2 regions of the Streptomyces sp. NPDC047515 genome follow, and region 1 is predicted to be linked to the other one. Evidence: riboswitches for the same ligand, from Rfam matches in the RefSeq annotation. Region 1 holds a riboswitch; the other holds the start of a gene.
The links. A riboswitch is a leader RNA that binds a small molecule or an ion and turns the genes downstream of it on or off. The one in region 1 is predicted to bind thiamine pyrophosphate.
Positions count from the first base shown of each region.

Region 2: another riboswitch for thiamine pyrophosphate. It lies ahead of thiC (phosphomethylpyrimidine synthase ThiC); the one in region 1 lies ahead of ABZ826_RS25335 (thiamine ABC transporter substrate-binding protein).

Region 1 is NZ_JBEYTM010000034.1:40,423-47,688, forward strand. It holds gene ABZ826_RS25315 (hypothetical protein) at 1-890, shown strand, start outside; gene ABZ826_RS25320 (SRPBCC domain-containing protein) at 1,119-1,571, opposite strand; gene ABZ826_RS25325 (ABC transporter ATP-binding protein) at 1,772-2,797, opposite strand; gene ABZ826_RS25330 (iron ABC transporter permease) at 2,800-4,413, opposite strand; gene ABZ826_RS25335 (thiamine ABC transporter substrate-binding protein) at 4,569-5,681, opposite strand; TPP riboswitch at 5,755-5,871, opposite strand; gene rlmN (23S rRNA (adenine(2503)-C(2))-methyltransferase RlmN) at 5,913-7,019, opposite strand; gene ABZ826_RS25345 (phosphatidate cytidylyltransferase) at 7,121-7,266, opposite strand, start outside.
Region 2 is NZ_JBEYTM010000022.1:50,975-58,240, reverse strand. It holds gene ABZ826_RS19760 (DUF5326 family protein) at 1-94, shown strand, start outside; gene ABZ826_RS19755 (helix-turn-helix domain-containing protein) at 338-1,108, shown strand; gene ABZ826_RS19750 (SsgA family sporulation/cell division regulator) at 1,210-1,647, shown strand; gene ABZ826_RS19745 (YibE/F family protein) at 1,728-3,047, opposite strand; TPP riboswitch at 3,117-3,250, shown strand; gene thiC (phosphomethylpyrimidine synthase ThiC) at 3,243-5,057, shown strand; gene ABZ826_RS19735 (hypothetical protein) at 5,267-6,091, opposite strand; gene ABZ826_RS19730 (metallophosphoesterase) at 6,274-7,266, opposite strand, start outside.

The sequences.
Region 1 (7,266 bases):
CCACCGCCGTCTCCTGCACGCTCGGGTCCATGGTGGCGCTGCTGCTCTTCCTGCATCTGCGCGGTGATCTGTCCGGGCTGCCGTTCGACGGCGCGGCGGCCGGGATGCTCGACGCGGACGCCCCGCTGCCGCTCGCGGCCGTGCTCGTACTGCTGGCCCTGGTCCCGGTGGCCGCGGCGACGGCGAGCGGGCTGGCGCTGCGCACCCGGCCGGTCGCGACGGCGGCCGGGGACGAGGGCGCCTCCGCGGAGATCCCGCCGGAGGCCGAGCCGGCCGCTCCGGCGACGCCCCCGACCGGGCTGCCGTGGGGGGTGGCGCTGACCGCGGTCGGTCTCGCCGTCGAGGCGTACATGAGCGGCGGCACGGGGCGGAGCCTGCTCCCGCTCCCCGGCAGGCTGGACGCCACCCCGGCCGGAGTGCTGGCGGGGTGGACGCTGACGGCGATCGGACTGGCCATGGCCGGCCCCGGCCTGGCGTATCACTGCGGGCGGCTGCTGCAGGCCGTGCGCCCCGGCGCCGTGCGCCTGCTGGCCGGCCGGGTGCTGATGGACGAGGCGCGCCGGATCGGCGGGCCGCTCGGAGTGGTCTGTGCCGTCCTCTCCGCCATGATCGCCGCCTACGTGCTGTACGGAACGGACCCGCGCCCCTTCGGCCCGCTCACCGCGCTCGGCGCGGTGCTCGTCCTCGGCTGTACGACGGCGACGCTGCTGACCTCGGCGCTGGAAGCGAGGCAGGACCGCACCCGGACGACGCAGGCGGTGCTGCGGCTCGGCGCCCCGGTCTCGGCCCTGCGGTTCGCGACGGCGCTGCGCGCCGTCGCCCTGCTGGTCGTCTTCGCCCCGCTGACCTGGCTGATCGCCGAGCTGGCGGCACTGCCGCTGACGGCCTGAGGCCACCGTCTCCCGGCGCGTCCGGCCGGGAGACGGTGGACGACGGCAGTGCCTTGCCACACCCGGGACCGAGTCGCTCGCCGCGTTCGGCGAGGTCGTGTCGTCGGACCGCGGTCGTCCGGCGGGAGGCCGGGCCGTCAGTCCCTCGGTCACCCCGCCGGTCACCGGGTGGGCGACCGCTGCCAGGCCCCTCGGCCAGTTGCCCGGCGGACCGGTGGCCGGGGCGGTTCAGAGAGAGGCCAGCCGGGTCACGAGCGCGTCGAAGAAGGCGTCCCAGCCGTCCTCGGCCGCCGCGTACTGCTCGGCCGTGAGGTTGCCGCCGCGCTGCGTGAAGACCATTTCGGTGGACTTGTCGCCGCGATCGGTGAAGGTGACGGTGACGGTCTCGCCCTCGGTGTCGGCAGGCGCGGTGGCGTCCTTCAGCGTGAAGGCCAGCCGCTCGGGGGCGACCACCTCCCGGTAGACCCCGTGGAAGGGCATCTCGGTACCCGGCACCACGATGACCAGGCTCCAGGCCCCGCCGGGCCGGACGTCCATCGACACCCGGTCGAGCGGGACCTCGGCGTCCCCGCCGTACCAGGCGGCGAAGTGCTCGGGCGTCGTCCAGGCCTCGAAGACACCTTCCCGCGGGGCGTCGAGGACGCGGGTGATGTCGATGCCCTCGCGTGCTGACTCGGTCATGGTTCCCGTCCTTCCCGGAGTCCTTCCGGATCTTGCGCGTGTCCTCCCCCAGCTTGCACGCACACCACCGCGCCGACCCGGCACGCGCCGTCCCTCCGGCGTGCTCCGGCAGGTCCGGACGCCGGGAAGGGCCGGACCGCCGGATGCGGCTCGGCCGGTCCAGTGAACGCGGCCACGGCCTGCGTCGGCAGCGCGACCGGTCAGAGTACGGCGGGCAGGACGACGGTCTCCGCCGCGTCGAAGCCGACCCCCACCGTCGCGCCCTCCTCGGGCGCGTCCCTCAGCGCACACTCCGCCTCCAGGACCGGACCGCCCGGCGGCGTCAGCCGCACGGCGACATGGTTGCCCCGGAACGTACGCGTCCCCACCGTGCAGCGCAGCCCTTCGTCCGGGGCGCCGATCCGGACCCCGGCGGGGCGCACCAGCAGGTCGCACGCCCCCTGCGGCGAGCCCTCGGTCACCGGGATCCTGCCCCACACCGTGTCGGCGGCCGTACCGGACACCGTCGCCTCCACCACGTTGTCGAAACCGAGGAACCGGGCGACGAAGGCGGACGTCGGCCGCTGCCAGACCTCCAGCGGGGTGCCGACCTGCGCGATCCGCCCTTCGCGCATCACCACCACCCGGTCGGCCAGGGCGAACGCCTCGCCCTGGTCATGCGTGACGGCGAGCACCGTCGTACCCAACCGCCCGAAGAGCGTCCGCAGTTCGACGACGAGCCGCTCGCGCAGGCCTCGGTCGAGCTGGCCGAGCGGCTCGTCCAGCATCAGCAGTTTCGGCCGCGGGGCGAGGGCCCGCGCGAGGGCCACTCGCTGCTGCTCACCGCCGGACAGCGCGGCGACGGCCCGGCGTTCCGCGCCGGGCAGGCCCACCAGACCGAGGAGTTCGCCGACCCTGAGCTCCTGGTCCCGTCGCGAGACCCCGCGCATCCGCAGCCCGAAGGCGACATTCGCACCGACGTCCCGGTGCGGGAACAGCTGGTGGTCCTGGAACATCAGGCCGAGACCGCGCCGGTGCACCGGCACCCCGGCCTGGTCCGAGCCGTCCAGCAGCACCCGGCCGCCGTCCGGCGGACACAGTCCGGCGACCACCCGCAGCAGGGTCGACTTGCCGCTGCCGCTCGGCCCCAGCACACACACGATCTCGTGCTCGGCGACATCGAGGTCCACCCTGTCGAGAGCCGCCCGCTCACCGAAGCGAACCGTGGCCGATTCCAGTGTCAGCATCCCTAGAACTCCCCGGATCGGTCGGTACGGATACGTTCGAGCAGCAGCAGCGAGGCAGCGCAGACCACCATCAGAATGGTGCTCAGGGCCATCGCCTGGCCGTAGTTGAGCTCCCCGGCGCGCCCCAGCAGCCGGGCCACCGCGACCGGCAGCGTCGGGCGGTCGGGCCGTGCGATGAACACCGTCGCGCCGAACTCACCGAGCGAGACGGCGAACGCGAAGCCGGCCGCAACCAGCAACGCCCGCCGCACCAACGGCAGATCGACCTCCCGCCAGGCCCGCAGCGGGGACGCCCCGAGCACCGCCGCCGCCTCCCGCAGCCGGCCGTCCACCGCCCGCAGGACCGGCAGCATCGTCCGTACGACGAAGGGCACACCGACCAGTGCCTGGGCCAGCGGCACCAGGATCCATGAAGTCCGCAGGTCCAGCGGCGGCTTGTCCAGCGTGATCAGAAAACCGAAGCCCACGGTGACCGCGGAGACCCCGAGCGGCAGCATCAGCAACGCGTCGAAGCCGCGGACGAGCCGCCCGGCCCGCCGGGTCAGCGCCGCGGCGGCGAGCCCGCCGACGACCAGCGCGATGACCGTCGCGACCAGTGCGTACTGCAGTGAGTTCCCGATCGCTTCGAGCGGTGCGACCAGGAACGTACCGCCGCCCGCGTCCGCGGACCGCAGGGCACGGTAGTAGTCCAGGCCACGACCCCCCGGAGTGTCCAGCGAGCGTTCCACCAGTACCCCGAGCGGCAGCAGTACCAGCAGCAGCACGGTCAGCAGCACCCCGCCGAGGAGCGCCCACTGCCCGGCACCGCTCGGCCTGCGGGCGGTCTGTGCCGGGTCGACCAGCCTCAGCGCGGTCTCCCTGCGCCGTACCGTCCACGCGTGCACGGCGAGGATCGCGCCGACGGCGGCGAACTGCACCAGCGTCAGTACGGCGGCCGTCGGCAGGGCGAGCAACTGGGCGGTCTGCCGGTAGATCTCCACCTCCAGCGTGGCGTACCCCGGCCCGCCGAGGATCTGCACGACCCCGAAGGAGGTGAAGGTGAAGAGGAAGACCATCAGCGCGGCGGCGGCCACGGCGGGTGCCAGGGCAGGCAGGGTGACCCGCCGCCAGGCGGCAAACCGTCCGGCGCCCAGCACCCGGGCGGCCTCCTCCTGTCGCGGGTCGAGCTGTGACCACAATCCGCCCACGGTCCGTACGACCACCGCGTAGTTGAAGAAGACATGGGCGAGCAGAATCGCCCAGACGGTGGTGTCGAGCCGTACGCCCCAGAGCTGGTCGAGGAACCCACCGCGTCCGAGCAGCGCCAGGAAGGCCGTCCCCACGACGACGGTGGGCAGGACGAACGGAACGGTGACGACCGCCCGCAGCAGCTGTTTGCCGGGGAAGTCGAAACGGGCGAAGACGTAGGCGCCGGGCAGCGCGATCAGCAGGGTCAGCGCGGTCGAGGCGAGCGCCTGCCAGGTGGTGAACCAGAGGACGTCACGGATGTCCGGCCGGGTCAGCACCTCGCCGATCCGGCCGAACTGCCAGACCCCGTCCGCCTTCAGCCCGCGGCCGACGATGGCGGTGACGGGGTAGGCGAAGAACAGCGCGAAGAACGCGACGGGCACGGCCATCAGGCCGAGCCGTACCGCGCTCCCGCGCCACGCCTTCGCGCGCACCGAGTCCACGCGCCCCGAGGAGCCGCGCGGCTCCTCGCCTCGCGGCCGCCGCACGTCCTCCTCGGGCGCATCCTTCCCGCCCGCGTCCGATCCGCGTACGGGAGTCTTCGCTACTTCACTACGAGCGAGGACCACGACTGGACCCACTGCTCACGGTTCTTGGAGATCCGATCGGGGGCGACCGTCGTCGGCCTGTCGACCGTCGCGCCGAACTTCATGAAGAGCTCCGGCAGTTTCGCGCTCTTGACGACCGGGTTCACGAACATGTTGAGCGGCATGTCCTCCTGGAACCTCTTGCTGATCAGGAAGTCCAGCAGGGCCTTGCCGCCCGCCTCGTTCTTCGCACCGTCCAGCAGGCCGGCGAACTCGATCTGGCGGAAGCAGGTCCCGGTGGCGACGCCGGTGGGGGCCTCGGCCGGCTGCGGCTTCGCGTAGAGCACCTCGACGGGCGGGCTGGAGGCGTACGAGACGACCAGCGGCCGGTCGGCCTTGGCCTTCCGGCCGCCCGCGGAGCCGGAGAACTCCTCGTTGTAGGCCTGCTCCCAGCTGTCGACGACCTTGACGCCGTTGCTCTTCAGCTTCTTCCAGTAGTCCTGGTAGCCCTTGTCGCCGTAGGTGGCGACGGTGCCGAGGAGGAAGCCGAGGCCGGGCGAGGAGGTCGCGGCGTTCTCGGTGACGAGGAGGTTCTTGTACGCGGGCTTCGCCAGGTCGTCGAAGGACCGCGGCGGCGCCAGCTTCTTGTCGGCGAAGTACTTCTTGTCGTAGTTGACGCAGATGTCGCCGGTGTCGATCGGGGTGACCCGGTGCTTGGCGGCGTCCAGCCGGGTGTCGGCCGCCACCTGGTCGATGCCCTTCGCCTCGTACGGCGTGAAGAGCCCGCTGTCCAGGGCACGGGAGAGCAGGGTGTTGTCGACGCCGAAGAACACGTCGCCGCGCGGGGAACCCTTGGTCAGGATCTCCTGGTTGAGCGCGACACCCGCGTCGCCGCTCTTGAGCACCTTGACGGTGTAGCCGGTCTTCTCGGTGAACTCCTTGAGCACGTCCGGAGAGGCGTTGAAGGAGTCATGGCTGACGAGCGTCACGGTCTTCGAGCCGGAGCCCTTCGTGCCCCCGGAACCGGAGGCCGACTTGTCGGAACTCCCGCATCCGGCCAGTGCCGTGACGCCGAGCGCGGCGGCGGCAGCGGTCGCCGCGAACTGCTTGGTTCTGCGCGTGGTGCGCATGGTGGATTCCTCCTGGGTTTTGGCCAGGAAGAGACGCGGCCCCGCCCGCGCAATGCGGGCAGGGCGCAACAGCATGAGTTGATGACCGAACTTCCTACCCGGAATGACCCGGGCGAGGTTCAGAGGGTCTGCGGCCGACCTGTCCTCGGTGCCGCACTCTCAGCGCTGTGGCGCTCCCCTGTCGGAATATGAAGTTGATTTCAGGCCCAGGTTACACGGGCCGTCCCGGCCTCAGCGCTCGGCCGCCGCCAGCTGTCCGCAGGCTCCGTCGATCTCCTGGCCGCGGGTGTCCCGCACCGTCACCGGCACCCCGTGGCTCGCGATCGCCTCGACGAAGGCCTTCTCGTCCTCGGGCCGCGAGGCGGTCCACTTGGAACCGGGCGTCGGGTTCAACGGGATCAGATTGACGTGCACCCGCTTGCCCTTGAGGAGCCTGCCGAGCAGGTCACCGCGCCAGGCCTGGTCGTTGATGTCCCGGATCAGCGCGTACTCGATGGAAACGCGGCGGCCGGACTTCTCCGCGTACTCCCACGCCGCGTCCAGCACCTCGCGCACCTTCCACCGCGTGTTCACGGGGACGAGCGTGTCGCGCAGTTCGTCGTCCGGCGCGTGCAGGGAAACGGCGAGGCGGCACTTGAAACCCTCGTCGGCGAAGCGCAGCATCGCGGGCACCAGACCCACGGTGGAGACGGTGATCCCGCGCTGCGAGAGCCCGAGGCCGTCCGGCTCCGGGTCGGTCAGCCGACGGATCGCGCCGACCACCCGGTTGTAATTGGCGAGCGGCTCGCCCATGCCCATGAAGACGATGTTGGAGAGCCGGGCCGGGCCTCCGGGGACCTCCCCGTCGCGCAGGGCCCGCATGCCGTCCACGATCTGGTGGACGATCTCGGCGGTCGACAGATTTCGGTCGAGACCGGCCTGTCCCGTCGCGCAGAACGGGCAGTTCATCCCGCATCCCGCCTGGGACGAGATGCACATCGTCACCCGCTCCGGGTAGCGCATCAGGACGGACTCGACGAGCGTCCCGTCGTGCAGCTTCCACAGCGTCTTACGGGTGGTGTCGTCGTCACAGCTGATGTGGCGGACCACGGACATCAGGTCGGGGAACATCGCCTCGGCGAGCTTGTCCCGCGAACCGGCCGGGATGTTGGTCCACTCGGCCGGATCGTGCGCGTACCGCGCGAAGTAGTGCTGCGAGAGCTGCTGCGCGCGGAACGGCTTCTCGCCGATCGCGGCGACCGCTTCCTTGCGCTCGGCGGGCGTGAGGTCGGCGAGGTGCCGCGGCGGCTTCTTGGCTCCGCGGGGCGCGACGAAAGTGAGTTCTCCGGGCTTAGGCATGGTTCATCCAGTGTCGCAGACAGAACGATGAGGGCCCGCCGCCCTGTGGACGACGGACCCTCACTCGTAAATGCCCAGGTCAGGACGGTGGCTCTCGCGAATCAGCCGGAACCCACGAACAGCACCAGCAGCAGCCAGACCACCGGGGCGGTCGGCAGCAGCGAGTCCAGCCGGTCCATGATGCCGCCGTGCCCCGGCAGCAGCGTGCCCATGTCCTTGATGCCGAGGTCCCGCTTGATCATCGACT
Region 2 (7,266 bases), on a different contig from region 1:
CTTCAAGGTTCTGGTCTTCGTGATCCTGGTCGGAGGACTCGTCTTCGTCGTACGCAAGTTCATGTCGTCCTCCTCCTCGCGCAGCGACTGGTAGGAAGATCGGAAACCGGGCGCGGGATTAGCCCAGCTGAGCTAAGTACAAGACGAAACGACCCTCATGGCGGATGCGGCCGATATGGTGGCAATCCGCTGCCGCCACCTGGGAATTAACTGTCTGTCACCACCCTGACCAGTGGTTTGTACGGCGTTCGGCCTCCGGACCCCAGACATGCGGCGGTCCGTGGGGGCGGCCCCCACAGGCGGGCTGACTGCCCGTCACCATGCCTGGGGGTGACCGTTGACCACGGCATCGAGCACTGCTGTTCCGACGCTGATCGGCTCGGTACAGCGAGCGCTGAGGCTGCTGGAAGCTGTGGGCGCCCATCGTGACGGGGCGCCCGCGAAGCAGCTGGCCAGGGAAGCGGGTCTTCCCCTTCCCACCGCCTACCACCTGCTGCGCACCCTGACCCATGAGGGCTATCTGCGCCGGGAGAACGGCGTCTTCCTCTTCGGCACCGCCGCGGAGCGCCTGGTCGGCGAGGGAACGCTGCGGAATCGTCGCAGCAGGATGACGGAGTCGCTGAGCCGCTGGCGCGACACCATCGGCGCACCGGTGTACTGCGCCGTCTACCGTGAGGGCGAGATCGAACTCGTCGCGGTCGCCGACGACCCCGCCACACCCGCGGTGGACGAGTGGGCATCCTTCCGGGAGACCGGCCACGCCCATGCGATCGGCCAGTGTCTGCTGAGCCGGCTCGACGAGAAGGCCCGCGAGGATCATCTGGACCGGCACCCGGTGCGTCCGCTGACCTGCTACTCGGTGCGGGACCGCGCGGCGCTTCTTGAGCGATTGCGGTCGTTGGAGCGAATGGAGCCTGTCATCGAACGACAGGAGTACGCCCTGGGGACGGTCTGCGCAGCCATCCCGATCACTGCCGGTTTCACTGCCGCGGCGATGGCGATTTCCGTACCCCTTGAGCAGGAAGAGCGGTTGCTCCCTGCAGTCGAACAACTACGTGGCGAAGTGGCCAACCTCTTGCGTTCGTTCGTGTTCTCTATCAGTATCTGAAAAATCACTCCTTGTGATCTGCTATCGCGTGCACCACGATGGCGTCAATAGGGCCACGGGGGATCATTCCTGGCCAGATTCATCTACTGCGGGGTTGGACGATGCGCGAGTCGGTTCAAGCTGAGGTCATGATGAGCTTCCTCGTCTCCGAGGAGCTCTCTTTCCGGATCCCGGTGGAGCTCCGGTACGAAGTGTGCGATCCGTATGCGATCCGGATGACCTTCCATCTCCCCGGCGACGCCCCCGTCACCTGGGCATTTGGCCGTGAGCTGCTGCTCGACGGCCTCAACAGCCCCAGTGGCGATGGCGATGTGCACATCGGGCCCACGGAGCCCGAGGGGTTGTCCGATGTACATATCCGTCTCCAGGTGGGCACGGATCGCGCCCTCTTCAGGGCCGGTACGGCGCCGCTTGTGGCCTTTCTCGACCGCACGGACAAACTCGTGCCGCTCGGGCAGGAGTGCACGCTGGGTGACTTCGAGGGCAATCTGGAAGAGGCCCTGGGCCGGATCCTCGCGGAGGAACAGAACGCCGGCTGAAGAGCGCGGCGCCGCAGGCCGGCCCGCCGGTCGAACGCGACACCCGCCGAATGGGTGAATCGCTCTCCGTGTGGGGGCGATCAAGACTTCGCCCTGCGACGGCGGCTCTTCCCGGTCCGTACGGGTGCGGGAGCTCCGGCTTCCGTGCCGAGCCCCGTGCGGTCCGCGGAGACGACCAGCGCGGCGAGCACGGTCGTCACCGGCACCGAGGCGACCAGTCCGATCGAGCCGACCAGCGTTCGTACGATCTCCTCCGCCACCAGTTCGCTGTTGGCCACCGTCCCCACGCTGCTTCGGGCGATCGAGAACAACAGCAGCAGCGGCAGCGCGGCGCCCGCGTAGGCCAGCACCAGCGTATTGACGACCGAGGCGATGTGGTCGCGCCCGATCCTGATCCCTGCCCGGTAGAGACCCCGCGCACCCATCGTCGGGTTCGCCTGGTGCAGTTCCCAGACCGCGGATGTCTGTGTGACCGTCACATCGTCGAGCACCCCGAGCGAGCCGATGATGACACCGGCCAGCAGCAGACCGCTCATGTCGATGTGCGGGTACAGGCCGTGGATGAGGCCGGTGCTGTCATCGGTGTTGCCGGTCAGGCTCGCCCAGCCGATGAAGAGCGATCCGAGCAGTCCGATCAGGAGCAGGGAGATCAGGGTGCCGATGACGGCGACCGAGGTGCGGGCGGTCAGGCCGTGGCACATGTAGAGCGCGATCAGCATGATCGCACTGGCCCCGACCACCGCGACGAGCAGTGGATTCGAGCCCTGGAGGATGGCCGGGAGGATGAACAGCGTCAGCACGGCGAACGACACGGCGAGCGCGACCAGTGCCATCACGCCGCGCATCCTGCCCACCGCGACCACCACCAGGGCGAAGATCCCGGCCAGCAGCGTCATCGGGAACTTCCGGTTCACATCCGTCACCGAGTACTGCAAATCATGGGGAGCGTCGGGGGCGTACGCCACGACCACGCCCTGTCCCCGGCGCAACTGACGCGGCGCGTCGGGCTGGACGATCTCGACGAAGGTCCGGCCCCGGTCGTGACCGGTCGTCACTTCCACGGTGGCTTTCTCGCACAGCCCCGTCTCGCTCCCCGGCGGCGTCGTGTCGCCACTGGTGGGCATCTGAGCGGCGTTCACGTCCTTGCAGTCCACCTTGTCGATCTTCACCACCTTGGCCTGCTGGGTCTGCTGGTCGAAACCGACACCGGTCCGCTCGTGCGGGGGCGCACTCCCCGGCCAGAGCACCACCAGGCCGACGACGACCGCGGCGGCGAACGGGATCAGTACGGCGGCGATGACCTTGCGCAGGTGCTTGGAGACGGGCGCGGCGGGGCCGTGGCCGTGTGAATGGCCGTGCTGATGGCCCTGCGGGGCGGGGTCGTGATGGGGGGACGTCACCGGCCGATCATCGCAAGAAGTGAAGGGCCTCTGTTCATTTCGCCGGACAGGGCGCTAGCGTGGGGGGACCTTTGCACACGCGGGAGCTCGGAGCACCGGGCTGAGAGGGCGCTGATATCCGTACATCCGTACGGGACGGGCTGCGCCGACCGCCGAACCTGTTACCGGGTAATGCCGGCGTAGGGAGTAGGTCTCATGACCACATCGGACGCACGCACGCCTGCCTCGAACCAGAGCGACGAGGCCGGGAAGTCCATCGGCTGGCACAAGGGGTACGTCCAGGGCTCACGCCCGGACCTCCGGGTGCCGGTCCGTCAGGTGCACCTCACCAACGGCAAGGACGTGACGCTGTACGACACGTCGGGGCCGTACACCGATCCCACCACCGCGACCGATGTCCGTCGCGGCCTCGCGCCCCTGCGGGAGAACTGGATCATCGCGCGCGGCGACACCGAGGAGTACCCGGGCCGCCCGGCCCGCCCCGAGGACGACGGGCTCAAGCACACCTCGCCGCGAATGGGGTCTCCCCTGCTCGAGCGAAGCCGAGAGCTTGGGGAAGGGCTGCGCAACCTCGACGCGGTCTTCCCCGGCCGGCCGCGGCTGCCCCGCCGCAGCCGGGACGGGCAGCCGGTCACCCAGCTCGCGTACGCCCGCCGGGGCGAGATCACTCCGGAGATGGAGTACGTGGCGATCCGGGAGAACGTCGGACCCGAGGTGGTGCGCGAGGAGATCGCCGCGGGCCGGGCCGTGCTGCCGGCCAACGTCAACCATCCCGAGATCGAACCGATGATCATCGGCAAGCGGTTCCTGGTGAAGGTCAATGCCAACATCGGCAACTCCGCGGTGACGTCCTCCATCGAGGAGGAGGTGGAGAAGATGACATGGGCGACGCGGTGGGGCGCCGATACGGTCATGGACCTTTCCACCGGACGCAACATTCACACCACCCGTGAGTGGGTTCTGCGCAACTCACCCGTGCCGATCGGCACCGTTCCCCTCTACCAGGCCCTCGAAAAGGTCGACGGCAAGGCCGAGGAGCTGACCTGGGAGATCTACAAGGACACCGTCATCGAGCAGGCCGAGCAGGGCGTCGACTACATGACGGTCCACGCCGGCGTGCGCCTGCCGTACGTACCGCTGACCGCCCGCCGAAAGACCGGCATCGTCTCCCGCGGCGGCTCGATCATGGCCGCGTGGTGCCTCGCGCACCACAAGGAGTCGTTCCTGTACGAGCACTTCGAGGAGCTCTGCGAGATCCTCGCCACGTACGACGTGACGTACTCGCTGGGCGACGGGTTGCGCCCCGGATCGATCGCCGATGCCAACGACGAGGCCCAGTTCGCCGAACTGCGCACGCTCGGCGAGCTGAACACGATCGCCAAGCGGTTCGGCGTACAGACCATGATCGAGGGTCCGGGGCATGTCCCGATGCACAAGATCAAGGAGAACATCGACCTTCAGCAGGAGATCTGCGAGGAGGCGCCGTTCTACACGCTCGGCCCGCTGACCACCGATGTCGCTCCGGCGTACGACCACATCACCTCGGGCATCGGCGCGGCGATGATCGCCTGGTGGGGCACGGCGATGCTCTGTTACGTCACGCCCAAGGAGCACCTGGGCCTGCCCAACCGGGACGATGTGAAAACCGGCGTCATCACGTACAAGATCGCGGCTCACGCGGCGGACCTCGCCAAGGGGCATCCGGGGGCGCAGGACTGGGACGACGCGCTCTCCGACGCCCGCTTCGAATTCCGCTGGGAGGACCAGTTCAATCTGGCCCTCGACCCCGTCACGGCACGGGAGTTCCACGACGAGACGCTGCCGGCCGAGCCTGCGAAGACGGCGCACTTCTGCTCGATGTGCGGCCCGAAGTTCTGTTCGATGAAGATCTCTCAGGACATCCGTCGTGAACACGGTGGTTCGCAGGCGGAGATCGACGCGGGCATGGCGGAGAAGTCCAAGGAGTTCGCGGCGGCAGGCAACCGCGTCTATCTGCCGATCGCGGACTGAGTCCGTCGCACGGTGCCAAGGGTGGCGAAGGCCCTTTCGCGGACTTTCGCCACCCGTCCGCTGTTCTCCGGGCGCGCAGCGGGACCGGGGGCGCGGTGGCGTCGGAGAGCCGGCTTACGGGGCTCGTGCGGAAGCCGACGGAATTCTCAGGAGCACGCGCGGGTAGGGGCGTTACTGGAAGCCCTGGGTGTCGATGCGACCGGATCTGGTCAGTCCGGTTCGTGCTCGGGCCCGCCGAAGTCGGGGCTGGCGAAGTCCGGGCTGGTGAACGTCGGGCGTGGCCCTGCCGCCGGGCCCTCGTCCGGGCTCGTGAAGTCCGGCCGGCTGTAGCCGACCTTCGGGATGCGGTTTGCCGAGCGGTGCGGTGTGCGCGACGCGCGGCCGGCGTCGGGGTCGGCGAGCGCGTCCCTGAGGAACGGCAGGATGCCGCGCTCCAGCAGCGCGTGGCGCCATGCCTCCCGGGCGCGCGCCACATCCTCCGGCAGCTCGTCCTCGGCCTCCTCGGAGGGCTGCGACGTCGACCCGTTGCGCAGCGCGGTGATGAGCAGTCCGACGGCGGCGGCGAGGATCGCGGCGGCCATCACCGCTGCGAAGAACCAGCCCGCGGTGACCATGGTCGAGGCGAAGGACAGCGGCGGGCTGAGCAGTTTCAGCAGATAGCCGGCCAGCAGGAATATGAAAGCGGCGGTGCCGGCGAGCACGGGCGCCAGGACCGTGACGACAGCTCCTACGCCGGCGCCCGACTGATTCTGACGGCCCGTGCCGGGGCCGGCGCCCGAGTCCTCGCCCGCCCCTTCAACCGGCCCACGCAGCTCTTGACGGGCCTTCACATAGTGCTCGTACTCGGTGGCGGCCGTGGCGGTGATCAGCGCCGTGGCGTCCAGCGCCATGGTGCGCAACTGGACGGCATTGAGCCGCTCGCCGACGGCGGCCAGATCCGGTCGTTCATGTGCGTGGCGCAGTGCGTCGTCGAGGATCCGCTCGTACTCGGGGCGGTCCTCGGTCAGCAGGTGCGGAGCGCTGTTCATGTGCATCCCCCGATGCTCCGTTGGGCCTGAGTACCCGCTCGGACCGGGCAGTTGGGCGGAAACGGAGGAGAGCCTGCTACTGATACGCCGATGGTAGAGCGCCCACGGCACGGGGTGACAGGGGGTTTCCGGAAATAGGCCCAGTGATCGGCGTGGTCAGGTCGTGGAAGCGTCTCCCCGGAAGAACGTCAGTCATGCAGGGGCAGTTGGACGACCAGTAGCTTTCCGGCCATGGTCACTCCGCCGTCCATGGCGATGGCGAGGCCGTCCGCGTAGACGTGCGCCCCTTCGACCACGGGGCCGGAACTATTCTCTCCGTCCTCTGAGCCGACCTCGCCGAGAAGGTACGGAATGGGGCTGTGACCATGGACGATGCGCTGTCCGCCGTAGGCCGACATCAGCTCCCGGACGGCCTGCGGCCCCCCCTCGTCGCGGAAGGCGAACCGCTTGGTGAGCTTCCGGAAGAGCTCCCAGCACTCGTCGGCGTCGTTACGCGTGAGAATGGCGTGCACGGTGTCGTTGACGTCCTCGATGGTGGTGCCGTAGTCGAGGTACGCCGTCGTGTCGGAGTGCATCAGCAGATGCCCGTCCTCCTCGACGATCGCGTCGAGCCGGGACATCCACTGGAGGTGCACGTCCTGAAGCCGCTCCATGTCGTTCTTCTGGCCGCCGTTGAGCAGCCAGGCGGCCTGGAAGGTGGCGGTGCCCGCGCCCGAGTTCACCGGGGTGTCGCCGAACCGCTTGGCGCCGATGAGCAGCAGTTCGTGATTTCCCATCAGGGCCTTGCAGTAGCCCCCGGCGGCCGCGGCCTCGGCGGAGAGACGCATCACCAGGTCGATGACGCCGATGCCGTCGGGCCCGCGGTCGGTGAAGTCACCGAGGAACCACAGCCGGGCATTGCCCGCGGACCAGTTGCCCTCGGTGTCGATGAGGCCCTGTTCGGCGAGGGCGGCGTGGAGTTCGTCCAGATAGCCGTGGACATCGCCGACGACGTACAGCGGTCCGAGCCCCAGCTCCGGGACGGGCCGGGGGTCGGGGACGGCCCGCACCTGGACGGTGTCACCGCGGTTGATCACGGGGAGGTCGCGCTCGGTGGGGGTGTACCCCTCCGGCAGTTCGTGTTCCGGGACGGCATGGCCCGGGTGCGGCGATGCAGGCGGCACCGGGGTCTGCGCATAGGG